Gemmata palustris: one gene and its partner. The protein of the gene in region 1 binds, or shares a complex with, the protein of each later gene. Links are inferred from orthologs where the notes say so. Each region holds a gene or a part of one and is shown in the gene's direction. Other genes may lie near its edges. The genes, in order: J8F10_RS22105 and J8F10_RS28080.

Region 1 (13,699 bases):
TGCACCTGCGGACATACTTCGCCGCTACCCGGGCCGCGACGATGGGAGCGTACCATTGTTCCTGTTCCTGGTTCGCGATTCCGAGGGGGAAGCACACCATGTTTGAAGTTCGCAAAGCGAAGCGGCAGCGCCGGCCGCTGAAAATCTCACTCGAAGGGCTGAGCGGCTCGGGGAAGACGTTCACGGCCCTCCGGCTCGCGTTCGCGCTCAAGCGCGCGGGGATCGGCAAGAAGATCGTCATCGCCGATTCGGAGAACGAGTCCGCCGGCCTCTACGACGGCGTGCAGATGGACGGCGAGAAGTGGGAGTACGAGGTGTGCCCCATCCCGCACGAGAAACAGCACCCGGCCGGCTACGCGGAGTGCTACGAGTACCTCGTCGGCGCCGGGTTCGATATCGTCATCTTCGACTCGCTCTCGCACGCCTGGCACGGCGCGATGGAACAAGTGGACGCATTCGCCCGCGCCAACAAGGGCGACAAGTTCGGCGGGTGGGCGAAGATCACCCCCGAGCAGCGGAAGATGCTCACCACACTCACCGACCCGCGCGCGCACTGTATCGCGACCATGCGCGTGAAGAGCGAGTACGAGCGCGTCGATGACAACGGGAAGGCCAAAATCAAGAAGGTCGGGATGAAGACCGACCAGCGCGAGAATACCGAGTACGAATTCGACGCAGTGATTCGCTTGGAAGTCGAGAACCACGCGGCACGAGTCGAGAAGGTCCGCGGGTGTACCGCGATGGACGGCAAGACGTGCGACCACCCCGGCCCGACGTTCTGGAAGCCGCTGTTCGACTGGTGGCTCTCGGCCGAACCGGTCGACGCGATTTCGCCCGAGGACCAGCAACGCCAGCGGCTCAACGCGGCCAAGACGCTCACGGACCTGGCAACGGTGTGGGGCGCGATTCCCAAGGGACTTCAAGCCCGGCTCGCGGACGACAAGGATCGGCGCAAAGCCGTGCTAATGACAAAGATGAAGGCCGGCGGTGCAACTACAGCGACCGCGACGGTGGGCGCGAAGGCGCTGCCGGGGTTACCGGACGATGACGACGTGTTGTTCCCGACCGGATCGCGCTCCGGGATGCCGGACTGATTGCCGACCGGGTTGAATGATGAATTTCTGCGGGTGTGTGCGGTGCGCCGAACGAACCGGGCTCCGGGCGCTCCCGCTTATCTGTTTTTTGGGCTCCCCTGTACGGGAGATCTCGACTTTATCCCAGCGACTTGATGAGCACCTGCGAGTTGCGCCGGTTCTGGTCGTACTTCTCCCGGCGCGCGGGTGGGAGGTCGTCGGGCGTGCCGAGCTTGTAGCCGCCCTTCTGGATGAAATAATTGATCGCCTGTGTCGAGAGGCAGAACAGGTTCGCGATCCCCCGCGAACGGGCCACGCCCTCGGTGAAGTGAATCAGTTTCGCCCCGATACCCTTGTTCTCGTACCGGGCGTCGACGAAGACGCTCGCCAGTTCCGCCATGTTCTGTTCGGGGTACACGTGCAGGGCCGCGCACGCGACCGCGTTCCGGTCCACCTCGAAGACGAAGTAATCGCCGATGACCTTTTCGAGTTCGCCCCGCGTGCGCTTCACGAGTTCATCGTTCTGCGTGCCCTGTTGAATCAGCGAGTACACCGCGCGCACGTCCTTTTTCTGGGCCGCGCGGATCGCTTGGTACTCGTTCGCGTAGATCAGCGTGCCGATGCCCTCGTTCGAGAACACTTCGCCGAGCAACCCCTCCTGCTCGCGGCCGTCGATGATGTGAACGCGCTCGACGCCCTCCTTGCAGGCCCGGAGCGCGTGCGTCAGTTTGGTGACGGCTCCCGGTTGGAGTTCGGTGCGGCTCCGCTTGAGGAACGTGTCCGCTTCCTGCACGGTCATCTGACGGATCACGCCCTTCGCGTCGGACACGCCGCCCTCGGTGTTGAGGTACACGAGTTTCACCGCGCGCAGGGATTTCGCGATTTCCACAGCGACCGCGTCGGAATTCAGCCGATACGAGGCCCCGGCGCCGTCGATGCCGATGGGCGGGATCACGGGAACGATGTCGCGCTCGAGGAGCGTTTGGAGCAGTTCCGTATCGACGCGCTCGACGCGCCCGGTGAACAGGTGATCGACCCCACCGAGGATGCCGGCCGGGTGCGCGACCACGGCGTTGGGGCACGCGGCCCGCAGGTCGTTCGCGGACAGCCCCTCCAGAATCTCGTGCGTGACGCGGTTGGCCGCGCTAATGGCGACGTTCAGCGTTTCGCGGTTCGTGATCCCGGTGCCGTCCACGTCCGACGGGGTCATCTTGATGAGGTCCGCGTACCGCCTCACCTGGTGCGCCGCGCCGTGAACGAGCGCGACGCGGATGCTCAAACTGCGCAACAGCGCGATATCGAGCAACAGGTTCGGGAAGTTATCGTCTTCGACGACGGCGCCGTCGATCGCGATGACAAACACCCGGTCGCGGAACCGGGGCACGTAGCGGAGAATTTCGCGGAAATGGGTCAGGCGTTCGTGCATTGCGCTCGGGATTGTCGGGTGTCGGAGGTATCGGAAAAGGAACCGCCAATGTTAGGTCGATGCGACACCTATCGGGCCGATGCGTCGCAGCCATCTAGAATAGCAAGACCGCCGAGTGTGTGGGTACAAACCCAGGTGCGCGGCCAATACCCGAAATACTCGTCATACCCGAGAACGTCATGCCCGAAAACGTCATCATCATCGGCTCCGGCCCGGCCGCGTGGACGGCGGCCATTTACGCCGCCCGCGCGAACCTCAACCCGCTCGTGTTCGAGGGGAACCCTTACGACAAGAAGAACCAGGAAAACGGGACGCTTCCGCTCGGGCAACTCGCACTTACGACGGAAGTGGAGAACTTCCCCACGTGGCCCGCGGGCGATACGCGGCAATACCTGAAAACCGCCCTGAAGGAAGACGATCAGCCGTACTGGGTGACGGCCAACAAGGAGCAACCGACGCACGGCATCAACGGGCCGGAACTGGTCGCCCTGGCCCGGCAACAAGCGCGGAACGTCGGCACCCGCGTCGAATCGAAGGACGTGGTGAAGGTCGATCTGAAGAACAAGCCGTTCACGGTCACGCTACACGATGGGAAAACGGCCCAGGCACACACGCTCATCATCGCGACCGGGGCACGGGCGAACTACCTCGGGCTGCCGAGCGAGGACAAGTACAAGAACCGGGGCGTGTCCGCGTGCGCGGTGTGCGACGGCGCGCTCCCGCGGTTCAAGAACCAGCCGATCGTGGTCGTTGGTGGTGGTGACACCGCCGTGGAAGAGGCCGGGTACCTCACGAAGTTCGCCAGCAGCGTTCACCTGCTCGTTCGGCGCGACGTGCTCCGCGCGAGCAAGATCATGGCCGACCGTGCCGAGTCGAACTCGAAGATCGGGATCAAGTGGCACACGGAAGTGGAAGAAGTGATCGGCGACGACAAAAAGGGCGTGACCGCTGTGCGGGTGAAGAACAACAAGACCGGGGAAAAGGAAGAACTTTCCGCGAGCGGCCTGTTCCTGGCGATCGGCCACACGCCGAACATCGGGTTCCTGGACGGCCAGTTGGAACTGAACGCGGGCGGTTACATTCAGTGGACGACGCTGGCCCGCACCTACACGAGCGTGGAAGGCGTGTTCGCGGCCGGGGACGTGGCCGATGACTACTACCGCCAAGCGGTCAGTGCCGCCGGCACCGGGTGCATGGCCGCACTCGACGCCGAGCGCTACCTGGGCCACCACGGGCTGATTTAAGAGCGCGGTCGAGTTGCGTGGCCTTTTTGACGAGCCGCGACCGCCAGGGAGCGGGTAGCGGCTTCCCAAACATCAGGCGTGTGACCCGCGAGTGGTTGGTCCTAGTCAAGCCCGAGCACTGAAACGAAGGCGCGGCATTTCCCAGCTTTCGTGGCACAGGCCTCTGGCCTGTGAAGTCACTCACACAGGCCAGAGGCCTGTGCGAACACAAATACCCGAGCCAAAACTCCGCTCGCGGAACGAGCGGACCCAAAGAGTTCCGTCATCACGAACGAGCTGAGAGCCAGCCCGCGCAGACTTGTGCAAACTGCTTCTCAGTCAGACAATTGGCTGAACCGGGTGATTTCGCCCACGTCCGAATTTTCTGAGCATAAGTAGAAATGGTGCCCCGCTTAGCAGCAAGGCGGCGCCCGCAGGTGCGGGCGCATGAACCACACTTCCGCCACTCACCTGCACACCATCGCCGTTGCCCAGCCCGTTAACCACAACTGTTTGGTCGAGGTTGTAACCGCTCGATGTTGACGGGAACGATCCGCTCGACGTTCCTGAACTTTGGCCCGGGGGCAGGGAAATTTCGGGCGTTGATCCTCCACCCGAACCGCTCCCGCTGGTGGTAGATGTAACAAGTGATACCGTGCCCGAAGTGGAGTAGCCGGGGATTAAATCCCGGTTCAACTGGCTGTACACGTCGTAAGTCCCAAGTCCGCTACCCGGCAGGCTATACGTGTCCGAGAGCGTGATCGTCAGCGGACCACTGGGGTTATCTCCAATGACCTGAAGATCCGAGAGGTCGATCCCGGATCGGTGCCCCCCGCTCCCGCTTCCACCACCACTCCCGCTCCCAGACTTGGAACGAGCTTGAAGCTGGATCTGGTAACCGCTCACGGTGCCAGCGAACGTCACTTCGTGACCAGTCGGGTTCATATCCCCTGCACCGCCGTCGATCGCAACAACCGAACCGTTGATCGTAATCATGAACGCGGCTTCGGCTCCCGTGTGAGTCAAAAGAACCACGCACGAAGCGGCCAGGAAAACGCTGAGATTTTTGAGATAATGCATATTCGTCATTGTGGTGCTCTCCGGGTTGACAGAGAGGTCGGGGAACAGCGTTCCAGGGGCGCGGGTCATTGACCCGCACCTCGGAGGTTTTTGCTCAAATCCGGCACGCGATCGCACTTCCGTAGCCCGGGCTAACGCCCCGGCCACGAAGGGCAGTAACGTGCGTAAACCGCAGCAAGTCCGCGACTGAGAGCCAGACGCGGACCCCAAAATAAACCCGAATACAAACGGGTTTAGAAGGCGGGACGGCCCCACTATAACGGGTCGAGGTCGCAAGAGGTGTGCCGGCCCCAGAGCACCGGCAATTTTCTGTCAAGCGTTTACTGTCAGGCGGGAACTATTGAGCGTTCTTCGGTCGGATCAGAATCGGGGCGGCTCTTTTCGCACCAGCTCGTTGGAATAATCGAGGCTATCGAGTGTACCGGCGTCGGTCCAATATCCGTCCAAACTAAAGCACCCCATGCGGCCCTGTTTGATGTAGTGGTTGTTGACGTCCGTGATTTCCAACTCGTTACGCCGGCTCGGTTTGAGCGTCTTGATGAGGTTGAACACGTCCGGCGGGTAAATGTAGATGCCCACCACCGCGAAATCGCTCTTGGGGTTCTCCGGCTTCTCTTCGATCCCCATCACCTGATCGCCCTTCAGTTCGGCCACACCGTAACGGCCGGGGTCCGGCACCTGCTTCAGGCCGATCCACGCCCAGTCCGGGCGGCTGTTCGCCTTCTCCAAGAGCGGAATGAGCGAGTCGCGGAAGATGTTGTCGCCGAGCAGCACGAGCGACCGGCTGCCCATGCAGAAGTGCTCCGCCAAGCCCAGAGCTTGTGCGATGCCACCGGCCTCGTCCTGAACGCGGTACGTGAGCCGGCAATTGTGGTCGCGCCCGGACCCGAGCAGTTCCACGAAGTCGCCCATGTGCTCGGTGCCCGACACGAGCAGGATCTCCTGCACCCCGGCCCCGGTGAGCTTCTTCAGTGGGTGGTACACCATCGGCCACGCGCCGACCGGGAGCAAGTGCTTGTTCGTTACGCGCGTCAGCTCGCCCATGCGGGTGCCTTTGCCGCCCGCCAGAATTACGCGAATGGACATGGGGCCTCCGGCGAACGGCCGGTGTAAGCCGGCCGGTGAAACGAACACGCGCTCCGCGCTGCCCGTTCACCGGCCGGTTTACACCGGCCGTTCGCCCGTTAGAGTTTGCTGCCGTACTGTTTCTCGTAGTAGCTCATGTAGTCTTTGTTCTTGATCGTCGCGACCCAGGCCGCGTTCGTCTGGTACCACGCGATTGTTTCCGCCAGGCCCGCGTCGAAGCTCACTTGGGGGGCCCAGCCGAGTTCGCGCTCGGCCTTCGCGCAGTCGATCGCGTAGCGCCGATCGTGACCGAGGCGGTCTTCCACGTACCGGATGAGCGACTCGGGCTTGCCGAGCAAACGGATCAGTAATTTCGTCAGTTCGAGGTTCGGCATCTCGCACCGGCCGCCGAAGTTGTACACCTCGCCGGGTCTTCCGTTCCGCCACGCGGCTTCGACCCCGCGGCAGTGGTCGAGCACGTGAATCCAGTCGCGGACCTGCTGGCCGTCGCCGTACACCGGTACCGGGATGTCGTTGAGCAGGTTCGTCACGAACAGCGGAATGAGTTTTTCGGGGAACTGGTACGGGCCGTAGTTGTTCGAGCACCGGGTGATGACCGCCGGCAGCCCGAACGTGTGCTGGTACGCTTGCACCAGGAGGTCGGCGCCGGCCTTACTCGCGGAGTACGGGCTGTTCGGGTGCAGCGGCGTTTCTTCCGTGAAGAAGCCCGTTGCGCCGAGGCTCCCGTACACTTCGTCCGTGGAAACCTGAACGTACTTGTTCACCTTAAATTCGCGGGCCGCGTCGAGAAGGATCTGGGTGCCGATCACGTTCGTGCGCACGAACGGCCCGCTGTCCTGAATGCTGCGATCGACGTGACTTTCCGCCGCGAAGTGAATGATGTCCGTCACCCCGCGCTGCAGCGCCGCGCGCACGTGGTCGCGGTCGGTGACGTCGCCCTTGATGAACGTGTACCGCGGGTGGCCGGCGAGGTCGGCGAGGTTGGCCAAGTTGCCGGCGTAGGTGAGCGCATCGAAGTTGACGACCGCAACGGTCGGGTCCGTCGCGAGCAAGTGGCGCACGAAGTTCGAGCCGATGAACCCCGCCCCGCCGGTGACCAAAACTGTTGGCATGAAACCCCCTTCAGGCGACACATCCGCCTGAAGGGGTTGTAAGTCATTCCGCGGCTCGCGTCAAACCGGGACGGCCTCGATCAAGCTGTGCGGCCCCTCGGTGGGGGCGACGTGCGCGAGCTTGAAGCCCGCCCCCGCGAGCAGTTCGCGGTACTCCGGCTCGGTGCGCTCTTTGCCGTCGCACACCACCATCATTTCCAGATCGAGGACGTGCGCGAAGTGCGGCGGGAAGCCCGGCGGCACCACGAGTTCCATGAGGAGCAGTTTGCCCGTTGCGGGGATCGCGGCGCGAACGCACGTGAGGATCTGCGTCGCTTTCGCGTCGTTCCAGTCGTGGATAATGTGCTTCAAAACGTAGAGGTCACCGCCCGCGGGCACCGCCTTGAAAAAGTCCCCGCCCTCCGCGCGGCACCGGTCGGCCAACCCCGCCGCCTTGATCGGCTCGTGCGCGCCCGCTACCACTTGGGGCGCATCGAACACGATCCCGCGGGCCTTCGCGTTCGCGCCCAAAATGGCGCACAGAATCGCCCCGTGCCCGCCGCCGACATCGACGATCGTGTTGAACGGGGCGAAGTCATATGCCTTCAACATCGCGGCGGCCGCTTGCTGCGAAAACCCGGTCATGCCCGCGTTGAACGTCGCGGCTTCGTCCGGGTGCTTACCGAAGTAATCGAAGACGCCCTCGCCGAACACGCGATCGAACGCGGGTTCGCCGCTCCGCACGCTCCCCGCGAGATCGCCCCACGGTTTCCAGCTCCACGGATCGCACACATAGGTCGCGATGGCCCGCATCGAACCGGGAACGTCGGACCGCAGCAGTTCGCCCACGGGCGTGAGCGCGAACCGTCCGCCGTCGTCACCTTTGAGCACGCCCAACCCGGCCAGCGCGCGGAGTACGCGGTAAAGGTGCTTCGCGTTCAAACCGGCAGCATTCGCGAGTTCGGCGGCAGTTTTCGGCCCGGTGGCCATTTGGTCGGCGAGATTGAACCGCGCTACGACGGATACGGCTTGCGTGACCGCTTTACCGAACACCATTTGCATCAACACCATCTGCGGCGGAAGCGGTTCCGCTTGGGGAGCCGGTGACGTCATCGAAATACGTTCCTGTTGGAGAAAATGCCGGGCAATCGACCCGGCGAGAGTCCATTCGGTGGGCGAACCGCCCCGGATTCTACTCACGCCACAAAACGGAATCATGGTGCTTTTGAAATCGCTGTGAAATGCCTTGGAAAAGCGGGTAATTCGCATCACTTCGATGTGTCGAGTTGAACATCGGACAGTGCGAGAGTTGCTGCTATTTGTTCTTGAGTTTCAGAGCGTCACTGCGTGTTAGGAGGATTTCACCGCAGAGGGCGCGGAGAGCGCAGAGAAGTAGCCGAGTGGCTGTGATTGGTTCGGCCCCGCGCCCTCGTGCTCTCTGCGGTGAAATCTTCTTACCGCGACGCACGGGTGCTGGGTTGTTGATCTGGCGTTCGGCAAGGAATAGCAGGGCGTGAGAAAAAAAGAACAGCGCCGGCGGGGTCCACGCACCGGCGCTGTGTCGCACGTCCCCTTTACGCGCGTAAGATCAAAAATATCTCCCGCCGCGAATTGTTGCAATGATTGCTGTGCGTTTTTGCGACTGATTCGCGACAATTTCGTCGGCTCGCCCGCACCGGCCTGTGGTTGGGTGCCCGTGAGGGCTGCCTTTTGCCAGAAAATCCCTGACCCGTTTACGTCACTCGTTCGCCTTACGCCACTTTTCCCACTTCACGAACGCGGCTTTTCGGGCCGCGTCGTCCGGGAAGTAGTGCCGCGTGTACGAGAAGGAGAGCTTGTCGGCCGACGAGGAGGTGCCAAAGCGGTCAACGAAGCCGTAGTCGCTGAGTCTCTGTTCGGTGAGAAGAATCGAGACGGCCAGCGCGAGATCGCGGACCTGAACTTCGTAAGTCACGGATTCGAGACCGTCGACCGATGTAGCCGTGCGAACGGTGTACACCGTCAACGTGTCGCTCATCGCCTTGTTTAACAGTGGAATGTGCTTCCGGGTGCCGAGCGCGGCGAAACTGGTCGCCCCGCGCCCGCGGGAACTGGGGTTGATGGCGGACGTGGTGAGCAGCCGGGCCGCGAGGCCGCACGCCTGGTCGGTGAGGTCGAGGTTCTGGGCGATGTTCAGGGCCTGAGACATTTCGCGCGATTCGTCCCGCGAATCGAGCCACGCGACCACGACCGCCCGGTACACGCGGCCCTTCGGGTCCGCTCCCCGGGCCGCGCGGGTGAACCCCGATTCGGACATCAGCGAGCTAACAGAGCCCCTTCGCAGCAGCATGTACTGCGACCCCACACAGCTCTCGGCGAATAGCAGCGCGGTGACGTCTTCGAGCGTCGGTTCCCGAGCCTCCCCGTCGGTCCGCACGGATCGCATGTTGAATAGATCTTGCCGGCGCCACACGACGAGGTCGGCGAGTTCGGTGCGCGAACCGTCCACCGCGAGCAGCAGGCGCCGATTGGCCGCAGTGGAAACGAGTTCGGTGAACACGCGGCGCGCGGCTGCGTCGAGTTCCCGGTCCGACCACACGCTGAGCCCGAAGAACGCCCATTCGCTCCCGACGACCGCGCGAAACGTCTTCCATGCGGGCAGGTCGTGTTCGTATTCGCCCTTCGTATCGGCCAGAAACGTGTCGAGTTGCGCCCTAGTGTCCAGCGTGACGGCGTGGGGAAGGAGTTGCCTGCACCGGAACCGAATTTCTGCGTCGGGATTGGTCGTCGCACCAGCAAATAGCGCCGCGCGGGCGAGCCGGCCGAGGTCCGCGAGTTGCTGTTCGGCGTCCTCGCGCTCGTCGAAGTCTTCGCTCCCCAACTGGCGCACGAGCGCCCGGGCTTTCACCTGAATCTCGGGCACAACGGCGAGGTCGGCCGGGTTCGGCGAGGCCGCACCCGCGAACCCGACAGCGAGGAACGCACACGCGAACGCGAGTCCGAAGCAGCGCATGGCTCATCCGTGTGGCAGCAAGGGAGCGACGCCATCTTCTCCCATTGTGCGCGGTCGGCGCCGGGGACACAACCGCCAGTGCGCTTGAGTGTGATGCGCTAAACGACCGGCAGTGGCCCACCGGCGGATACCGGCACCGGCGCTTTTGCGGGCTCGATCGTACCGAGGACGCCGTCGAGAATCGTGAGTGCCGTATCCACCTGGGCGGCGGAGATGCACAGCGGCGGGCAGAAGCGGAGCGCCGTTTCGCCGCACCCGAGGAGGAGCAGCCCGCGCTCGAACGCGGTCTGGATCACCTTCTCGCGCGTGGTACCCGACGGGAGGTCGGCCGCAGTCATGAGGCCCAGCCCGCGCACGTTGGTTAGACCGGCGTGTTTTTTGGAAAGTTCGCGCAGTCCGGCCCGGAGTTGCTCTCCACGGACGGTCGCGTTCGCCATGTATTCGCGTTCGAGTAGCTCGATGCTCGCGAGCGCGGCCCGGCAGCTCACGGGGTTCCCGCCGAACGTGCTCGCGTGACTGCCCGGGGGCCAGTCCATGACCTCGGCCTTCGCAATGATCGCCCCCAGCGGCATCCCGGACGCGATGCCCTTCGCGGAGCAGATGATGTCCGGTTCCACGCCGTAATGCTCCACCGCGAACATCTTCCCGGTGCGGCCCATCCCCGATTGCACCTCATCAACCACGAGCAAAATGCCGTGCTTGTCGCACAGCTCACGCAACGCGGGGAGGCACCCCTGCGGGATGGGGTGGTAGCCGCCTTCGCCCTGGATCGGCTCGACGAAGATCGCCGCGACTTCTTCCGGCGGGCAGGTCCGTTTGAAGATCGTGTCTTCGATGTTCGCGATGAGCCGGCACTTGCTGGCACAGGTTCCACCCTCGGGACAGGTGCGCGGGAAATCGACGTGGTGGATGTCCGGCACGAGCGGCGAGAAGCCGCGTCGGTGAACGAGTTTCGAGCCGGAGAGCGACATCGCCCCGTAAGTGCGGCCGTGGAACGCCCCGAAGAACGCGACCACGCGGTTCCGCTCCGTGTGCCAGCGGGCGAGCTTCAGCGCGCCCTCAATCGCTTCCGCGCCGCTGTTCGCGAAGAACACTTTTTTGGGGCTGGGGCCGGGGGCGATCTTCGCGAGCTTCTCGGCGAGGTCGATTTGTGGGCGGTAGTAAAAATCCGTGCCGCTCATGTGGAGCAGTTTCGCGGCCTGGTCCTGAATGGCCGCCACGACCTCCGGGTGACAGTGCCCGGTGTTCGTGACCGCGATGCCCGCGGTGAAATCGAGGAACAGGTTGCCGTCCACGTCCCGGATCACCGCCCCGCTCCCCGCGTCGACGAACAGCGGGTACATCGGCGTGTACGACGGCGACACGTACAACTTGTCGCGCGCGAGCATCTCCGAGCCGTTCGGTCCCGGGAGCGGCGTGCGAATATCGGGCACCGGAAGGTGGTCGAACTGGAACATGGAGAAGTCTCCAGAAAGCCGCACGGAAAAAGACAGAAGAGCCGCAGATAACGCGGATGAAGGCACGATCGGACAAAAACGATTCAGAAGAACTTTGACAGGATAACGGAACGAGTGGACCAATTTCTTTTAATCCCGTTGATTCTGTTAATCCTGCCGAAACGTTATTCTCTGATCCGCGTTCATCTGCGTTGATCCGCGGCTGTACTTCGTTTTCAATTTCACGCCGGGCCGCTGTCGATCGCAGTCGTTAGTCCCTGGGCCATCTTGATGTCGGTGCCGTGGTTCACGGTCCACGCGGTTTTGTGCGTGACGGCTTCGATGAGCGCTGAGGCCGACGGGTGGCCATTGCCGCTCTTTTTCACGCCGCCGAACGGCAGGTGAACTTCCGCGCCGATCGACGGCAGGTTCACGTAGCCCATGCCGTACTCGCACTCGTCGCGGAAGAACCGCATTCGCCGGTAACTCTCGGTGATGACCGCCATCGAGAGGCCGTATTCCGTGTCGTTGTAAATCCGCGCCGCGTCCTCGTCGGTTTTGAACGGGATCAGAGCGACGTGCGGGCCGAACACCTCCTCGTGCGTGACGCGGAGGTTCGGCCTCGCATCGGTGCGGTACACGAACGGCGCCAGGAAGCACCCGTTCACGCTCTCCGGTTTGTCGGGCGCGAGCAGCACCTCTACGCCCTCGGACTTCGCGAGCGCGTTGTAACTCAAGACCTTTTCGACGCCCTTGCGGTTCACGAGCGGCCCCGCAAAGTTCTTCGGGTCGAGCGGGTCGCCGAAGCGCAGTCGTTTCGCGGTGTCCACGAACGCTTTCGCGTAGCGGTCCATGAGCGACTCGTGGACGATGATGCGGCTCGCGGAGACGCACCGCTGACCGGTGGTTTTGAACGCGCTGAGGATGCCCGCATTCACGGCCAGATCGAACCGCGCATCGTCACACACGATGACCGCGTTCTTCCCGCCCATTTCGGCCGCGACGATGCGGTCCGGGAGGGCCGCCGAGAGTTCCTGAATGCGCCGGCCCACCGCGTAGCTGCCCGTGAAGCACACCACGTTCACGTCGGGGTTCTTCACGAGCGCTTCGCCGACCGGTCCACTCCCCTGGATCAAGTTCACGGTTCCACCGGGGAACCCGGCTTCCGCGAACAGTTCGACCAGTCGTTGTGCGATCCCCGGGGTCTCCTCGCTCGGCTTGAACACGCACGTGTTGCCTTCCAGCAAGCTCGGCCCGAGCATCCACAACGGCACCGCGAACGGGAAGTTCCACGGCGTCACCACCGCAACGACGCCCCACGGTTTCCGGCGCGTGAAGGCATCTTTCTCCGCGATCTCGGATGCCACCACTTCGCCGTACACGCCGGTGCGACCCGAGCCGAACACCCACTGCACCATGTGCAGCCCTTCGACCACCTCGGCCCGGCACTCGGTGACGTTTTTGCCGCACTCGCGGGCCATCAGCGTGGCCAAGGCGTCGGTGTCGCGCTTGATGAGTTGCGCCAACCGGTCGAAGCACTCGGCGCGGAGGATGCGCGACGTTCGGCGCCAACCCGGAAAGGAGGCGCGCGCCGCACTCACCGCGGACGCGACCTCTTCCGGCGTCGCGTGCGGGAACGAGCCGACCACTTCGCTGAGGTTCGCCGGGTTCAGGTCCGCGAAGTCGTCTCGCGGCGCGAGCCACTCGCCGCCGACGAACAATCGGCCGGAAACGGGACTGGTCATGGCACTCACTCCCTAACGACGTGACGCTGCATTCTACGCCAACCCGGTACGCGGTTTCCACCCTGTGCTGCGAACGAAAGGGCATTCTTCCTTCGGAGCGAATGATTCGGGCGTTTCTTTAGCCCTCGTGAAGAGTGCCTTTACGTTGGGGCAGGCGGTGCTCTGTGGAATTGATGCGTTTGGCCTTTGGTTTTGTGGCACAGGCCTCTGGCCTGTGGAGGCGCTTACACAGGCCAGAGGCCTGTGCCACGAACACAAACCACCCGCTTCCAACACAGCAACGGGACGAATGCCCGTGTTCCCGCGCCGCGCGTATAATTCATAAATGCGAGACATCGCTGAGGGGACTTCATGCCGGAAACGACCGAATTGATCGTTGGTTCTCAATCGTGGACACTAACGGTGCCGGGCGATCGCGCCGTTACCGTTCGACGCGCAGACGTTACCGCGCCCGCGGGTTCGCCGCAGCAACTCGTTCAGCACGCACTCGAAAAACCGTTTAACTTCGAGCCGCTCCGCCGGGCGCTCACGCCGGACGATCGCGTCG
Region 2 (16,907 bases), 1.4 Mb from region 1 along the record:
GCCAGACGGTAAACAGCTACGTCTACGAGTCGGGCGACACGCGCACGCGCCTGAGCGACCTCATCGCGGGCATGCACGAGGTGAACGGCCTGGAGCGCATCAAGTTCGTGACGAACTACCCGAAGGACATGACGGACGACCTGCTCGACGCGGTGCGCGAGTTGCCGAAGGTCGTGAAGTACCTGCACGTCCCGGTTCAATCGGGGTGCGACGAGGTGTTGAAGCGCATGAAGCGGAACTACACTGCTGATTATTACATGGAGATGCTCGCGCGCTGCCGGGAACTGGTGCCCGGCGTGTCGGTGAGTTCGGACTTCATCGTCGGCTTCTGCGGCGAAACGGAAGAGAGCTTCCAGAAGTCGATGGAGTTGGTCCGCGTCGCGCAGTTCAAGAACTCGTTCATCTTCAAGTACAGCGAGCGCGCGGGCACGAAGGCCGCGGACCGGTACCCGGACGACGTGCCCGATGACGTGAAGAAGCGCCGAAACAACGACCTGCTCGCGGTGCAGAACGAGAACAGCCGCATCGACCACCGCGCGCAAGTCGGCAAGGTGGTGGAAGTCTTGGTCGAAGGCCCGAGCCGGCGTGAACAGCGCGCGAGCCGCGGCCGCGAAGAGCCCGGTCACATCACACAACTCACCGGCCGCAGCATGGCCGACCACATCGTGGTGTTCGACGGCACCGAACGGCTCGTCGGCCACACGATCCGCATCGCGATCACCGACGCCAGCCCGTTCACGCTGTACGGCAACGTACTGACCGACGAAAGCGTGGGCGTGGATACCACCGACCGCCAACCCAACCGGGTGCCGAATAGTCCCCCCTCCAACCTCGAGATCGGGACGCGCCCGGAGCGCTTTTCGCTTCCTCTAATTTGAGGGTCCGGCGCGGCGTCCCTACCTCGTAGCAAGCGCCGGGTCGTAGATACTCACCGGCGCTTGCCAGCGAGTGCCTGCGACCCGAGGGGCGATCGCGGGGTTCAGCACGACCAAGTTTCACACCGCCGGCCCGGGGATCGTGCTCGGCGCAACGGCCCTGGTGTGGAAGCTGAAATAAGGCGGGCTGTGTCGGTCTCACATTGCCGCGGTATCATCTCTGCATGGCCTCTCTCGAAGACACCATCCTGAAAGCCGTGCGCGACGCGGACCGCGGGCGCCGGAACCTCGCCGCGCTCGCCGCGCACCTCGGGGCGTCCGCGCCCGAACTGTTCGCGCCGCTCGGTCGGCTCCTGCCGCGGACCGCGGACCCGGACATGGCGCTCAACAATCTGGAGCGCCTGTTCGCGCGCCCGGACGCCCGCGCGCACCTCCCCGCGCTGCTCGAAACGCGCGCCCGCGAACTCGACGCCACGCTCCAACTGCTCGCCACCTCGCAGTTCTTCGCGGACACGCTCGCGGCCTACCCCGAGTTCCTCGCGACCGTGTTCCACGTGCCCAAGCGGAACCCCTTCACCCCCGAACTCATTGCCCAACTCAAAGGCGAGGTGGACGCGGCCGGCGACGACGCGGGCGTGCTGCGCGCGTTCCGCCGGTTCCGCGACCGGCACACGCTCCGCATCGGCATCGGCGACGTGATCCGCGACCGGCCGCTCGAAGAGATCACGCGCGAACTCTCTCGCCTCGCCGACGCATCGATCGAAGTCGCACTCCAGCACGCGCTGCGAACCGTTACGACACGGTTCGGTAGCCCGACCGCGCCGACCGGTCAGCCCGCGAAAATTACGACGCTCGCGTTCGGCAAACTCGGCGGTGACGAGCTGAACTATTCGAGCGACATTGACCTGATGTTCGTGTACGACTTCGACGGCGAGACTAATCGAAGGTCGGGAGTGAGCAACGCCGAGTTCTTCGGCCGCGTGGTCAGCGAAGTCGTGCGGTTGCTTTCGAGCCACACGGACCGCGGGTTCGCGTACCGGGTGGACCTGCGCCTCCGGCCGGAGGGGAACCGCGGGTCACTCGCCCGGAGCCTGGCGAGCACGCTCAGCTACTACGACACGATGGGCCGCACGTGGGAGCGCCAGGCGCTCATCAAGCTGCGGCACGTGGGCGGCGACCCGGCGCTCGCGCGCGACTTCCTCTCGGCCGTCGAGCCGTTCGTGTACCGCAAGTATTTCAGCTTTTCCGAGATCAACGAGGTGAAGGCGCTCAAGCGCCAGATGGAAGCGAAGGCCCAGCGCGCGCAATCGGACAACACGGACCTCCCGCGCGACGTGAAGACCGGGCGCGGCGGCATCCGCGACATCGAGTACACGGTCCAGTTCCTTCAGTTGCTCAACGGCGGCGACCTCCCGGCCGTGCGCCAGCGGAACACGCTCCTCGCGCTCGAAGCGCTGGAAATCGCCGGGTGCCTGAGTTCGCAGGAGACGTACATCCTCGCGGACGCCTACCGGTTCCTGCGCAAGACCGAGCACCGGCTGCAACTGCTGTTTGACCTCCAGACGCACAAACTGCCCGCCGAAGGGGACGAGCTGCGGAAACTCGCGCGGCGCATGGGGTACGCGATAGCACGGAACGCGGAGCGCGGAGCGCGGAACGAAGACGAGCCACCGCACGCCCCTCCCGAGGGCGGGGAACTCGGTCCCGAGGGCGGCGCTTCCAGTTCCGCGCTCCGCGCTCCGAGTTCCGCGCTCTCCGCGCAGCGCCGCTCGCCGCTCGACGAGTCCGACCCGCCGCCGCTCGACACGCGCGACCTGTTGGTCGATCCACTCGACCGGTTCCTGAAAGACCTGCAGGACAAGACGTCGATCGATCGCACCATCCTGAACCACTTGCTGCACCAGTCGTTTCAGGGAGAAGACGGGCACTCGGAGCCGGAAGCCGACCTGATTCTCGACCCGGACCCGGACGCAGAGACCGTGCGCGCGGTGCTCGGGCGCTACCCGTTCCGCGACGTGCCGAAGGCGTTCGCCAACCTGTCCGCGCTGGCACGGGAGAGCGTGCCGTTCCTGTCCGCGCGCCGGTGCCGGCACTTCCTCGCGAGTATCGCCCCGCCGCTCTTGCGCGCCGTGGCCGCCAGTCCCGATCCGGACGCGGCCCTCACCGACCTGGAGCGCGTCAGCGCGTCACTCGGCGCGAAGGCCGTGCTGTGGGAGCTGTTCAGCATCAGCCCGCCCAGCCTGAAGTTGTACGTCGAACTGTGTGCCGGGAGCCCGTACCTGTCGGGGTTGCTCATCAACAACCCGGGTATGGTGGACGAACTGCTCGATTCGCTCGTACTCAATCAACCGCGCACGGCCGACGAGCTTCACGCCGAGTTAACGGAACTCCTCCGAGGGGCAACCGATCCGGACCCGATTCTGCACAGCTTTCAGGACAAAGAGTTCCTGCGCATCGGTGTGGGCGACCTGCTCGGCAAGGCGGACGTGCGCGTCACCACCGCGGCCCTTTCCGACGTGGCCGACACGATTCTGAACCAGGTCGTGGAACTGGTCGAGCCTTCCGTTCGTGCGAAGTTCGGCGATCCGATCATTGAAGCGCGCGACGGCCCTCAACCGTTGGAGGACGTTTTCACCGGCCGGCTGACACCGGCCGTTCGCCCAGAATGTCCCTACGTCCTTCTCGGCCTCGGCAAACTCGGCGGCCGCGAGATCAGTTACCACAGCGACCTCGACCTGCTGCTCGTGTACGAAGCCGACGGCACGACGTCGCGCGGTGAGGCGAATCGGTTGTATTTCACCGAACTGGCGCAGCGCGTCATCAAGACCGCGAGCCGGATGGGGCCGATGGGCCGGCTTTACGAGGTGGACATGCGGCTGCGGCCGACGGGCAAGTCCGGGAGCCTCGTGCTGCCGCTCTCGGAGTTCCGCCGGTACTTCGCGAGTTCGACGTGTCAGCTCTGGGAGCGGCAAGCGCTCGCCCGCGCGCGGGTCGTTCGCGGAGAGGCCCGGTTCGCGGACGAAGTGACGGCCGCGGTCCGTACCGCGATGCTCGGTCCCGCGTGGCACCCGGAGGTGGTGGACGAGGTGCGGGCGATGCGCCAGAAGCTCGAAGCGACCGCCAGCCAGTGGAGCCTGAAGCGCGGACCGGGCGGGTTAACGGACGTGGAGTTCGCGGTGCAGTTGCTCCAATTGAAGTACGGGCGCAAGCACCCGGACGTCCTGAAGCCGAACGTGTGGGACGCGCTCGACGCACTGGCCGCGGCCGGCCTACTCCCCGCGAACGATGCGACCGCGCTGCGCGACGGCTACTCGTTTCTGCGCCTCGTCGAAGCGCGCTTGCGGATCGTGACCGACCGGCCACTGACGGAGATCCCCGAAGCGGCCGACGATCAGGCGAAACTCGCGTACCGACTCGGGTTCGTGGCCTCTTCGGACTTCCTCGGAGCGTTTCGTGAGGCTACCGCGGGCATCCGAACGGCGTATCTCGCCGCCACCGCGCGCGAGCGATCATAAGTAGATCACGCGGGCCGTACTTCTTCCCCCATCTCGCCCAAATTCTCGGGGCAGCGGGCGATTCTGAAATCCGCGAAACCGGTCGGCGTCTGGGTGGGTAGAATACGCGTGACCGACGTCCGAATCGGCCCTCTAGCAAAACCGCCAGGCCGATTCATCTCGGAAAGGATCAAAACTCATGATGCGTTTCTCTCGCCTGGGTTTGGCGGCCGTTTTCGCCGCGACTCTGGCCGCCCCGGTTGCCCGCGCCGCCGAACCGGACAAGCTCCTCCCGGCCGAAGCGGACACCGTCGCCTACATCAATTTCAAGCAGATCCTCGAATCCGATATCGTTAAGAAATACGCTCTCGACCAGATCAAGCAGGCCCTTGCCGGCCAGGACGCCAAGAAGTTCCTGGAAGACATGGGCCTGGACCCGATGAAGGACGTCGACAAGGTGTGGCTCGGGATGTCCGGTTCGACCCCGGACGACACCAAGGCGCTCGTGATCGTTCACGGCACCTTCGATCCCGACAAGCTGTTCAAGGCCGCCGAAGCCGTCACCAAGAAGGACGGCGACAAGTTCAGCATGGTGAAGGACGGCACCGCCACGATGTTCAAGTACCAACCGGACCAGGGCAACCCGGTCTACGGTACCGTGGTGAACGACACCACCGTCATCGCCGGCACGGACAAGAAGCTCATCGCCACCGCGCTGAAGCAGTCCGAGGACAAGAAGAAGGCCCCGATCAAGGCCGAACTCACGGACCTCATCAAGCAACTGGATGAGAAGGCGTCGCTGTTCGCCACGTCGCTGGTGAAGGGTAAGTTCGACGCCGTGAAGTTCCCACCGCAGTCGCCGATCGACCTGTCCGGGATCGAGAAGTCGCTCCCGAAGACCAACACACTCAGCCTCGTCATCCGGGTCACCGCGGACATCAACCTGGAAGTCACCTTCGGGATGAAGGACGAGGATTCGGCCGCCGACATGGGTGACGCGGTCGCGAAGCTCGTCAAGGACATCGGCGGGTTCGTCCCGGCGCTGGTCGCGTTCGAGCCGAAGGCCAAGCCGCTCGGCGAGATCCTCAAAACGGTCAAGTCCGATGTGAAGAAGACCAGCGTTACCCTCTCCGGGAAAGTGGTCGGTGACATCATCGGTAAGCTGATTACGCCGGAAGGCTAAGTCGATCGAACTGCAAACACAGCGACACGGGCGGCCTTTGGCCGCCCGTGTTTGTTTTTCGCGTCGAGTGAGCCGCGACCGGTGGTGTCTTGAGTGTGGTCCGCTCGCTCCGCGAGCGGTTGGACCCACGAGCGCAATCGAGTACGCACTAACTCGGGTGGGGCGAAGCCCCGCTCGCGGAGCGAGCGGACCACACTCAAGACACCACCGGTCGCTGTCGGGGTTCACACTTCGGGAATTTCGATGTCGTCGAGCGGATCGTTCTTTTCCGGGCTGTCGGCGGCTCGTTTGCTTTGATTCGACTTGATGAGCGCGGAGACTTCGTCCCAGTTCACCGCGGCGAAAATCTCGTCCAGGTGCTTCACCACGCCCAGTAAGCTCGCGGAGGCCATCTCGAAGTTGGTGTGCGGGGAGAATTCTTTGAAGTGATCGCGGAAGTGCTCCGCGACGCGGCGGAGTTTGGGCAACTTCCCCTTTAACCGACGAAGGAAGTCGCCGAAATCGCCCCGCTGGAGCGCCGGCTCGACGGCTCGAATGCTGTCGTAGAGAGTTCGCGGGACGTCGAGCATGTCCTCGTTGTCCTGGATCTCGTCCGCGTGCTTGAGGAACGTGCGGATCATCCAGGCGTGCGCGAGGACCGTGTTCAGCCGGGCGACGGCTTCTTCGGGACTCATGGTTGCGCCGGCGCGGGGTTGGGGCCATCGGTCGGGACCGCGGGCGCCGGGGTCGTCGGCTTCCCTTTCGAGGCTTCGGCTTCTTCCTTCGACATCAGTACCAAGAACGTACCGACCGCGACGAGCACGATCCCGGCCCACAGTTTCCAGCCCGGCATATCGAAGTGGAAGTTGCTCCACTCGCCGGTCTTCGCGTTCGGGTGCCACACGGAGCTGAGCACCGTGTTGATGAGCGGGGCGAGGCAGAAGATGAGTGGTGCGATGTACATGCGGTACGTCGCGGGGTTCACGCCCTCGATCTTCGCCTGATCGACCGCCGCTTTGCTGGCGAAAATCACGCAGATCGCGCCGACCGCACCGGCCACGCCCGCGAGCCCGCTGAACACGAGCCCCACCGCGCGCCAGCTCGCTTGGGCGTCGTCGCGGGTCGCCATGAGTACGACCGGGATGACCACGGCCATCACCATGTACGCCACGCCGACCGACAGAATGGACGCCAGCCGCCCGCCGACGCCGATCGCGTTCCCCTGCGCGTTGAGCGGGCTGAGCATCTGCCCACCGAAGAAGATGATGGGCACGTAGGTGCCCCACGCCAACCCAGCGAGAATGACGTAGCCCCACCACGGGATGCTGTTCATCGATATTCCAGGAAATGGAACGCGGGGCGCGGAATGCGGAGTTCGGAACGAAGACCGAGTCTCCGTTCCGCGATCCGAACTCCGCGCCCCGCGCTGGAAAGAGTGACCCTATGGGGATTCGAACCCCAGTTCCTGCCTTGAAAGGGCAGTGTCCTAGGCCACTAGACGATAGGGCCACGTCTGGAAGTCGGCGCCGCCGAGGACACACCATTTTTAGGAGCGGCACGGGCGAGCGGCAACGTGCGTGCGCCGGTATCGGGGCGATCGGGGGCCGAAAAAGACAAGAACCAACTGCCCCCGTTCCGGTTTTCCGACGCCCGGCGCGTTCGCTCGGGGCGTAAGGGCACGACTTTGCTGTGGTACAATCTCCCGTGTGGACGAGTAGAATGGTTCACGAACCGCTCGCAGGTATCGGACCATCTAACCCATATCTCCCGAGGACTCTCAAAATGGCCAGCCCTAACGTTGTTGAACTGACCGAAGGAAACTGGAGCGAGTACGTCACCAGCGGCACGCTGATCGTTGCCGACTTCTGGGCGCCGTGGTGCGGCCCGTGCCGCCGACTCGCTTCCACCATCGACGCCGTTGCCGACCAGTTCGCCGGCAAGGTGAAGGTGGGCAAACTGAACGTGGACGAGAACCCCAATCTCGCCGTCAAGTACGACGTGATGACGATCCCCCGCATCCTGTTCTTCAAGGGTAGCGACACCCCCGTTCACACGGAGAGCGGCGTCCTGTCCCCCGACGAGCTGTCGAAGCTGATTAACCAGTACGCCTAATTTTTCGAGCCGCGTCCGACGGGAACGGGTTGAAGGGCGAAGCGGTGATCGAGCGCACGGAGCGACTCGGCCACCGCTTTGCTCGCTTCGCCCTTCAGCCCATCTCTTCATGAAGATCGCCCCCCCCGCGCGCCGATAAAGTTTGCGGGTTCTTCCGTCGGAGCGGGGCGCGAACAATGGCAAACATTAACGACGAGCGGGTTCGACTTGCGTTGGACCGGGCGGAGGCGGACCGCTTGTTGGCGGAAGCCCGTGCCGCGCAACGCACCGCGAACCGCGAACGGAGCCGCGCCCGCAAGCTTGCCGCGCGCCTGGCCCGGCGCGTCCAGCACACACTCGATACCGCCCGCGCGCAACTGGAAACCGATCGCCAGGCGCTCGAGGCCCGGGTCGCGCGCTTCAACGAAACACAATCGGTGTTCAACGGCACGATCGCGGCCGACCGCGACCGGGTGCGCGACGCCTGGGCCGATCTCGCCGCCCGCCAGAAGCGCTCCATAGAAGAATGGGACGAAGCGAGCCGGTTCCAGGCGGAACAGGCCACAGCGCTCGACGCCCGGGCCGCAGCGCTCGATGCCCGCGAGCGGGGCGAAACCGAAGCGAAAATCAAGCTCCAGTGCGAAGTTACGGTGCTGCGCGAGGAAGCCGCCGCGCTCGAAATGCGCGTGCGCAACGCGCGCCAGGCGGTGGACGAACTCGAGCACCAGCGCGAACAACTGCGGGCCGACACCCTCGCGCTGGTCGCGGCGGAAGCGGAACCGCCGGCCGAACTCCAAGTCGCACTCGACCGCTCCACCGACCGCGACCTGACGCAGTGGGCCAACGAGCTCGCGAAGAAGGAAGAGCGGTTGAACGTGGAGCGGGCCACGGTCACGGGGCTGTTCGCGAGCCTGGCGCGCGACAAGGCCGGGATGGGGGACCAGCGCCGGGTGCTCGCGGAGCAGTTCGCGCAACTCGCCGCGGCCCGCGCCGGGTGGCAGGCCGCCGAGCGCGAGACCGTTCTGGAAATGGAGCAACTCGCGCACACGCTCCGGCAGCGCGAGGCCGAACTCAACGCCCGCGACCAGCGCATCAGCCGCGCGGACGGTCGGCGGCGCGAGGACGCCTACGATTTGTGGCAGTTCCGGTTGCGGCTCGAAGCGTGGCAGTCGAAGCTCGTCGCGTTCGAGATGCGCTGGCACACGGAGCGCGAGCAGCTCGAAGCGGATCTCGTCCGGCGCGAAGAGACCCTGATCGCACGGGAGGCGGGCGCCGGCGGTGATTCGGACACGATTCCCCCGGTAATCCCGTTCGCGCTCGCGATTTACGACGGCCCGCCGACCCGAGCGGTGCCGGAGGAACTGACCGCGCTCCGCGACGAGGTCGAGCGCATGGCCAGCCTGCTCCTCGAAGCGGACCTGCCGGAACCGCCCGAACCGCACGAGAGCGAGTTACCGTGGGCCGCCCCCGACGAGAACAACGCCGAAGTGTTCCCGTATGACCGCTCCCGCGCGGCCTAGTCAGCAACCGAACGAGCAAAGGGGCGGGGCTTCCCGTGCGTTGAACCGTGACGACAAACGGGAGCGCCGCCCACTCCCTTGCAGTCGCGGCTCGCTACAAGGAAACGCGACGAATCGAGCGCCGCTCGCACTTAAATGGTTGCGGGGCACAAGTGGCGTCTACGTCTTCAGCGTGCCGGTGATTTCGCGCACGCGGCTCGCCCCGAGTGATTCGATCGCACTCGGGAGGGCGTCCACGATCTTGACACTCGCGGTCGGGTCGTAGAAGTTCGCGGTGCCGATCTGGACCGCGGTCGCCCCGACCACGAGAAAGTCCATCACATCGTTAAGGGTCGCGATCCCGCCCACTGCGATCACCGGAATCGCCTTCAATTGTGCGATTCGCCACACCGCGCGCAGGGCTAACGGTTTGATCGCGGGGCCGCTCAGTCCGCCCGTGATGTTACCGAGGATCGGCGCCCGTTTCCGCCAATCGACTGCCATGCCCACAAAGGTGTTGACCGCGCTCACCGCGTCCGCGCCGCCGTCGGCTGCGGCCTTTGCGATGACGGTGATGTCGGTCACGTTCGGCGTGAGCTTCGCGATGAGTGGCAGGTCCGGGCACACGTCCCGGCACCGGCGGACGATATCTTTCGTCAGCTTGGGATCGATGGCGAAATCCGTCCCGCCGCTCACGTTGGGACACGACAGGTTCAGTTCCAGCGCGCTCAATCCTTCGCGCGACTGATGCACGCGCGCCGCCATCGCGACGAACTCTTCCTCGCTCTTCCCCGCGATGTTGCCGACGATCGCCGTCGGGAGCGTGCGGAGGTAAGGGAGGTGGTGCGTGAGGAAGTGTTCGAGGCCGTCGTTATCCAAACCGATCGCGTTCAGCATGCCGGACGCGGTCTCCACCGTGCGCGGCGGGCGATTACCGGCGCGGGGCGCGTGCGTCACGGTTTTGGGAACGACCCCGCCGAGCTTCGCGAAATCGACGAACGGCGCCATTTCCTTCGCGTAGCCGAACGTGCCGCTCGCCACGAGGACCGGGTTGCGGAGCTGGAGCCGCCCGAGCGTGCAGGACAGGTCAATCATTAACGACGGTCTCCCGGTTCGGCCCCACAAACGACTTCCGGCATTTTATTAGTTTGTTGCGCGTAACTCTGTCCGCACGGCAGTGTTTACGAGACTACGGATCACATTTTCGGTTCCAATCCCAAGAGGTGCCCATGTCTCGCAAGCTGCTCGCAGCCGGGCTGTTCGCACTGGCCTGCACAATTACGCTGTACGCTCACACCGTTACCGCGGGTGAAGAGGCCCCGGCCCCGCGCGCCGCCGGCGAGGGGGAGGGCGATAAGAAGGGCGAAGGCAAGGGCGGCCCCGGTGGAAAGTTCGGTAAGGGCGGCTTCGATAAGAGCAAGATCGACCCCGAAAAGCTGAAGGCCCTCAAGGAGAAGTTCGGCAAAGGCGGGTTCGACAAGAGCAAGATCGACCCGGAGAAACTCAAGGAATTCAAGGACAAGTTCGGCAAAAATGGGAAGGGCGGCTTCGGGAAGGGCAAGAAAGACAAGGACAAAGAGAGCGGCGAAGAGTGAGAGGCGCCGGGCACAGTCTTGGCGCACACATTTCAATTGCTTTGGTGTGCGGTTGCAACAAGGGGCGAACGGCCGGCGTGAGCCGGCTGGTGGAACTGGCTCGGGCTACACTTGGGAGCTTTCACCAGCGAACGGGTCGAGTTCGGGCGGGAGCGCCTTTCAGGGTGGAACTGGCTCGGGCTACACTTGGGAGCTTTCACCAGCCGGCTCACGCCGGCCGTTCGCCGGAAGCTCCTCACTGGTACTGCGTCGGGTCCGGTTGACCGGCTTCGGCGAAGCCCTTCTTGCGCAGCGAGCACGAGTCGCACCGGCCGCACGCCCGGCCCGTCGCGTCGGGATCGTAGCAACTCAACGTCTGCGCGTAATCCACACCAAGTTTGGTCCCTTCGCGAATGATCTCCGCTTTCGTCATCTTGAGCAGCGGCGAGTGAACGCGGAACTTCCCCGTGCCCTCGGTACCGGCTTTCGTCGCGAGGTTCGCGAGGCCCTCGAACGCGCTCAGGAACTCGGGCCGGCAGTCGGGGTAACCACTGTAATCCAGGACGTTAGCGCCGATGAAGATGTCGAACGCGCCGACCACTTCCGCCAACCCGAGCGCCAAACCGAGTAAGATCGTGTTGCGCGCCGGGACATACGTCACCGGAACGCCGTGGGTCATATCGTCCGCGGAGCGGTCCTTCGGCACCGCGATGTCCGCCGTGAGCGCGGACCCGCCGATTTGCCGGAGGTCGAGCTTCACGACGCGGTGATCGACCGCACCGAGCGCGGTAGCCACGGTCGCGGCGCGCACGAGTTCGACGCGGTGCCGCTGCCCGTAATCGACGGCCAGCGTGTAACACTCAAAGCCCTGGTTCCGCGCGACCGCGAGCGCCGTGGTGCTGTCCAATCCGCCGCTGAGAAGCACGACCGCTTTCACAACACGCACTCCCGATCGAGTTGGTAATCGCCCGCCCGCGGTTCTTCTGGAAGCGCGGGCGCTGACGTTGCGACGAAACGAGGTGGAACCGCCCGCGCGCTTCATCTATCAAGATAGGTACCCTACGAGACGCACCACAATGGAACTGACCGAAACCCCGGCCATCGAGCAGTTGGAAACGTTCCCGAACCCGCGCCCGGGGCGGGAGTTTGCGATCGAGATCGTATGCCCGGAGTTCACGAGCGTGTGCCCGAAGACCGGCCAGCCGGACTTCGGCACGATCACGTTCACGTACACGCCGGGTGAAACGTGCGTCGAGTTGAAGTCGCTGAAGCTTTACCTGCAGCGGTTCCGCAATCAGGGGATCTTCTACGAACAGGTGACGAACCGGCTGCTCGATGATTTCGTGGCCGCGTGTAAGCCGGTGCGGTGCAAAGTGGTGTCGGTGTGGACGCCGCGTGGCGGCATCAGCACGACCGTGACGTGCGTGCATGAAGCGAACGAGCAGCCGGTGTGATCGGCCTCTGACTGCGTGTCCCACCGGCCGGCTTACGCCGGCCGGGTGCCAAAAGCATTAATCAACGATGATGGCGTTTTCGAGGCGGGCGTTCGGGAGGGCTTCGCGTGCGCCCTGTTGAGCGAGTTGCTTCACGTGGTACGAATTGGCCCGACCGCGAAGCACCACGCGCTCACCGCCCGTAGCGATTTCGACTTCGAGGTTCTGCACCCGGCGGCTCGTCCGATCGGCCACCCGCTGTGTAACAAGCTCAAGTAACGACATAGGGTTTGTGCTCATCTGCCCTGATTACTTCCTCGCGTTGCCTAAAGGTCAAGCAAGAGTGCTTGATTCGTATTCTTAACAGGCCGCGCTAGAGGCGTATCTTTTAGGTTACGGAATTTAGATGCAAACCGCAGTCCAGAAATATGTTTCCAAATCGCAACTCCTGAACCTGCGTGGTTCCCGGCCTTTATTTGCTGAAGAACTGCGCACCCGCGTGGCCAATGGTGCCCGGTGCGTGCGCTTCGAGTATTGCTTCTCACTTTTGTTCGTGACCGTGCGTCGGCAATCCGAAGTCTATCTCACTAAATCCTGGCAACAGCGTTACTTATGGGGGTTGTGGTACAGCACTCTCGCGCTTTTGCTCGGGCCGTGGGGCGTTCCGTGGGGACTATTTTGGACACTCTGGGCCGTTTGGGTGAACACGACCGGCGGAGCGGACTGTACCGCGAGCGTTCTCACTGCGGTGGAATCACTTAGTACAGAATGCGCGAATGCGCAAATCGATTCCCAGCATGGGGAAGTTAACCCGTTAGCGCCGGATTACAATTAGCTCTGGTACACGGTTCCGCTCTGCGCCGCGATGACGAGGAGGGACGCTTGTGGTTCGTCACGGTACGGTCGCTCTCGCTGCCCTCGTCGTGGGCCTTCTGGCTTTATCCGAGGGGCGGGCGTCGCTGCACCACCCGGACGACCCGATGGCGATCCCGGTGAGCGAAAAGGGCGCACCCGAAGCGCTTTCCTTTGAAGAATTCGGGCGCCGGCGCCTCGTGTTACTGAACGCGAGCAACCCGAAGTGGCCGCTCGACAATTCCGATCCAAGAGACCCGGCGAAGAAAATCAGGACCGACCGCGGTACGGTCAAGGATCGCATCGACAAACGGTCGGCGCTCCGCGGCCGGTCGGAACTGGATAGCGTCGCACTGGCGGTTGACCTGCTCCGGTTCGGTCAACCGGCCGAGGCCACCGGCGCGCTAAGGGACCAGCGCAGAGGATTTCTGCCGAACATCACGCACGCACACATCGAGGCCGCGCAGGGGAACTGGGACCGCGCGTTTCAGTTCCTCGATATCGCGAACGAGGAGCGCCCACCGAAGGAGGTTCCCGGCCTCAAGCCCCAAGAGCTCGCGTGGCAACTCAAGCTGAACACCGGACCGTTACTGAAGTTGGTGCGGCTCCGAATGAACGAAGCGAGGGGCGCCAAACCCGCGCCGGAAAACGAACTGCCGGACGCGATCTTCCCCGTGAACTTCGCGGACACGGTCGACGGCGCGCTGGTGCCGGGGGAGCGGGCGAAACTCCCGCCCGATGCGCTCGCGACCGTGCAACAGCTCGTGCTGTGGTTCCCGCACGACCCGCGCCTCTACTGGCTGCTCGGTGAACTGTACGCGGCGAAGGGGGAATTCGCCGCCGCGCGGAAGATCATGGACGAGTGCGTGGGGACGTTCACTTACAGTAACCGCAAGGTGCTGATGCAGCACCGCGAAGCGGTGACGAAGGCCGCGGACGCGAAGGGGGCCGCGCCCGAAGATCCGCTCTTCGCACAGCCCGATAGTGCTCCTCCTCCGCCGGCCCCGGCGCTGCCGTTCTCAATGGGCGCGGTGTGGATCTACTTCGGCGTGGTCGGGGTGATCGCGCTGTTCGCGGCCGTTCGCGCGCTAATGAAACTCAAAAGTAAACTCAATTGATGGCAACGGGAGGAGCCCTTCGCGATGATCGAAAACGTGTGGCTCGTTCACCCCGATGAGGCGATGTGTGCGGCGTTCCGGCGCCGGTTCGCCGGGCTGCGCGGCGTTCGCGTCGTTCGGGGCCGTTTTGAAGACCTGGAACCACACGACTGCTTCGTCACCGCGGGAAATGCGTTCGGCATCATGACCGCGGGCATTGATGCGGCCGTGGTCGGGGCCTTCGGCGAAGAACTGATGGCGCGCGTCCAGCACCGCATCATGAACGACTACTTCGGCGAGCAACCGATCGGCACCGCGTTCGTGTTGGGAACCGGCAGCTCCGCGATCCCGTTTCTGGTTCACGCGCCGACGATGCGCGTCCCCGGCAACATTGACGGGACGGACAAAGTGTACTGCGCGACCTGGGCCGCGCTGCTCGCGGTTCAGGCCCACAACACAACGAACGCGCACCGAATCGAAACGGTCGCGTTCCCCGCGATGGGCACCGGATTCGGCGGGGTACCGTTCGACGAGGCCGCGCGCCAAATGGCGGTCGCGTGGCGCAACTACCTCGAACCGCCGCACCGACTCGACTGGGATTTCGTGGTCGAGCGCCACCGCGCCATTTGCTACGACGGCCCGCGCCAGGTCGCCCGCTGAATCGCTCTCGCTTCTTGCGAATTCGGCGTTACACTATCCGCATGTCCACAACATATTACAAAAAGGTGCGCAAGCACCTTTCCGGCAATTGCCCGGTCATGAAGCGGATCATTGACCGCGTCGGGCCGTGTACGCTCACCCCCAACGGCGACGACCCGTTCACGTTGCTCGTGCGGTGCGTGATCTCACAACAAATCTCGACCAAAGCGGCCAAGTCAATTTACGGCCGGCTCGTCGCCGCGCTGAACGGCACGCCCGAAGGGGAGAGCGGTGCACCAACGATTCCGATTGCGGAGCTGGCGAAGCTCACCGAGGCGGAGTACAAGGCGTGCGGGATCTCGGGACCGAAACAACGGACCATGCGCGCGGTCATCGACCACGTGAAGGCCCACCCCGACCTGCTGCCGAGCATTCCCGACCTCGACGACGACGCGGTTCGTGAACAACTGACGGTCATCAAGGGCATCGGCCCCTGGACCGTCGATATGTACCTGCTCTTCGGTTTGGGGCGCGCGGACGTGCTGGCGGTCGGTGACTACGCGATCAAGGTCGCGGTGAAGAACCAGTTCAACCTGCGGAAGATGCCGGACGCGGCCAAAATGACCAAACTCGCGAAGCCGTGGGCACCGTACCGCAGCGTCGCGTCGTGGTACTTATGGCGCAGCTTGGACGCGGTGAAGACTGAAAAAGAGGGCACGTGAGGGGCGCGCGATTCGGAGCTGTCCCACAGCGAAGATCAGTGCGCCCAACTGCGGTAAGCCACGACCACACGCTTGCGATCGATTCCGATCACCCGGTCGGGCTCCAGATACCATTCCGTAATTCCGGCCGAATCTATCGTGACCGGCACGCTTTCCAGCCAGGTCGTGTCCGCCGCGTTGACCGGCGCGATCCCGGCCGGAACCCAACCGTCGAACTCTCTCGGCGGCACGCGAGCCAGCACGCGGACATCCCAATCAGACGGACCCGGAACGAGCCCGCCACCGTTAGTGTGATACCTACGGCGCCGGTCGACCCGAGCACCTCCTCGCGTGACCGTGACCCGAGGAGGCTCATCACCGATCGTGGGCGACTACTTGACGAGTGGGACCGGGGGGATTCCTTCGTTTAAAGTGGGAAATGGCGCGAAGGGAGTCGGCCCCTTCTCGCTCCGCGAAACCGGGCCGCGGACCTCATACGTCAGGCGCGTCCCGGCCCGGACGTTGTCCTCTTCGCCGGGGCCGACGCCCGGCGGTGTGCGCCGCCACGCGGTCCCCTGACACGTGATCCGGTACCCCTCGTTGAACATGCCCGTGAGCTGCGGGATCTTGAACGCCATGCTCGACGTCGGGGCCGGGTACTCGGGCGGGATGGAGGTCAGAAAGTAGTTCATCCCCGTCAGCATCCCGGTCGTGAAATAGCGCTGCAGGTCGCCCCGCGTTTGCGCGTAGATCATCGCGGAGATTTCCTTGCTGGCCAGCGCGAGCGCCAGCGGCTTGATTTTCTCCTGGTCGGCGTACAACTTCCCGGCGACGACGAAATACACGTTCGTCCCCGCGAGGTCCGCGTTCGGGTCTTTCGAGCGGTCCTCCGGCGGCACGTAGGGCGGCATGACGAAGAGGGCCTTCGAGACGCCCCCGTCGATGTGCCGCTCCGTCACGCACCGGCCGTCCACATCGACGGCGATGTGCTGCGGCGGGAAGGCGCCCGGAATGGCGGACGATCCGAGGAGAATTTGCTGAATGAGCTTCACGTCCTGCGGGCGCCCGCGACAGGCGATCGCCCCGATGTCCCAGACGACGAACTGTTTGCTTTCCGCCGCGGTCGTGCCGATGTAGAGGCGCCGACCCTTTTGGTGCTCCCGGGCCAGTTCGCATATCACCTGCGGGGACAGCACCTCCGCCACCTTCTCGGCGAGCGGGGTGTTGTCCGCGAGCGACTCGCGGAACAGCCCGCGCACGGGCTTCATCTTGTAGAGATCTTTTGCTTCCAGGGTCGTGTAGAACGCCTTCAACTGTTGGTCGTAGGCCGGCCCGAGGAACGCGAAGGGCGCCGCCAGCGCGCCGGTGCTGATGCCGGTCACGACATCGAACTCGGGCCGATCGCCGCGCGCGGTCCAGCCGCACAGAACCCCCGCCGAGAACGCTCCGAACGATCCGCCCCCGGACAAACTGAGGACGTTCTTCTCCCG

The links.
Region 2: the proteins of J8F10_RS22105 (region 1) and J8F10_RS28080 are in contact, whole or in part, in a crystal structure (PDB 1F6M), measured with the Escherichia coli proteins. The link is inferred for Gemmata palustris from one-to-one orthologs.

The regions. Positions count from the first base shown.
Region 1 is NZ_JAGKQQ010000001.1:5,393,596-5,407,294, forward strand. What follows is about bases 1,866-4,710. They hold J8F10_RS22105 (NAD(P)/FAD-dependent oxidoreductase), read left to right. Parts: upstream 1,866-2,678; coding sequence 2,679-3,743; downstream 3,744-4,710. Other genes in these bases: argA (amino-acid N-acetyltransferase), read right to left, coding at 1,866-2,499; J8F10_RS22110 (hypothetical protein), read right to left, coding at 4,062-4,710. Outside these bases: J8F10_RS22095 (AAA family ATPase), read left to right, coding at 99-1,094; more of argA, read right to left, coding at 1,213-1,865; more of J8F10_RS22110, read right to left, coding at 4,711-4,871; J8F10_RS22115 (sugar phosphate nucleotidyltransferase), read right to left, coding at 5,163-5,888; rfbB (dTDP-glucose 4,6-dehydratase), read right to left, coding at 5,987-7,000; J8F10_RS22125 (methyltransferase), read right to left, coding at 7,061-8,092; J8F10_RS22130 (hypothetical protein), read right to left, coding at 8,718-9,971; J8F10_RS22135 (acetyl ornithine aminotransferase family protein), read right to left, coding at 10,070-11,428; J8F10_RS22140 (aldehyde dehydrogenase family protein), read right to left, coding at 11,650-13,152; J8F10_RS22145 (lactate racemase domain-containing protein), read left to right, coding at 13,504-13,699.
Region 2 is NZ_JAGKQQ010000001.1:6,740,872-6,757,778, forward strand. What follows is about bases 6,112-8,978. They hold J8F10_RS28080 (thioredoxin family protein), read left to right. Parts: upstream 6,112-7,313; coding sequence 7,314-7,643; downstream 7,644-8,978. Other genes in these bases: J8F10_RS28065 (hypothetical protein), read right to left, coding at 6,112-6,226; J8F10_RS28070 (hypothetical protein), read right to left, coding at 6,223-6,864; J8F10_RS28085 (hypothetical protein), read left to right, coding at 7,820-8,978. Outside these bases: tRNA (N6-isopentenyl adenosine(37)-C2)-methylthiotransferase MiaB, read left to right, coding at 1-878; glnE (bifunctional [glutamate--ammonia ligase]-adenylyl-L-tyrosine phosphorylase/[glutamate--ammonia-ligase] adenylyltransferase), read left to right, coding at 1,100-4,390; J8F10_RS28060 (hypothetical protein), read left to right, coding at 4,569-5,552; more of J8F10_RS28065, read right to left, coding at 5,777-6,111; more of J8F10_RS28085, read left to right, coding at 8,979-9,142; J8F10_RS28090 (dihydroorotate dehydrogenase), read right to left, coding at 9,302-10,216; J8F10_RS28095 (hypothetical protein), read left to right, coding at 10,351-10,716; 7-cyano-7-deazaguanine synthase QueC, read right to left, coding at 10,952-11,641; queF (preQ(1) synthase), read left to right, coding at 11,772-12,149; J8F10_RS28110 (hypothetical protein), read right to left, coding at 12,207-12,413; J8F10_RS28115 (tetratricopeptide repeat protein), read left to right, coding at 13,013-14,098; J8F10_RS28120 (macro domain-containing protein), read left to right, coding at 14,123-14,737; J8F10_RS28125 (DNA-3-methyladenine glycosylase family protein), read left to right, coding at 14,779-15,438; J8F10_RS28130 (hypothetical protein), read right to left, coding at 15,474-15,680; J8F10_RS28135 (patatin-like phospholipase family protein), read right to left, coding at 15,810-16,907. UniProt on the Escherichia coli protein: Participates in various redox reactions through the reversible oxidation of its active center dithiol to a disulfide and catalyzes dithiol-disulfide exchange reactions.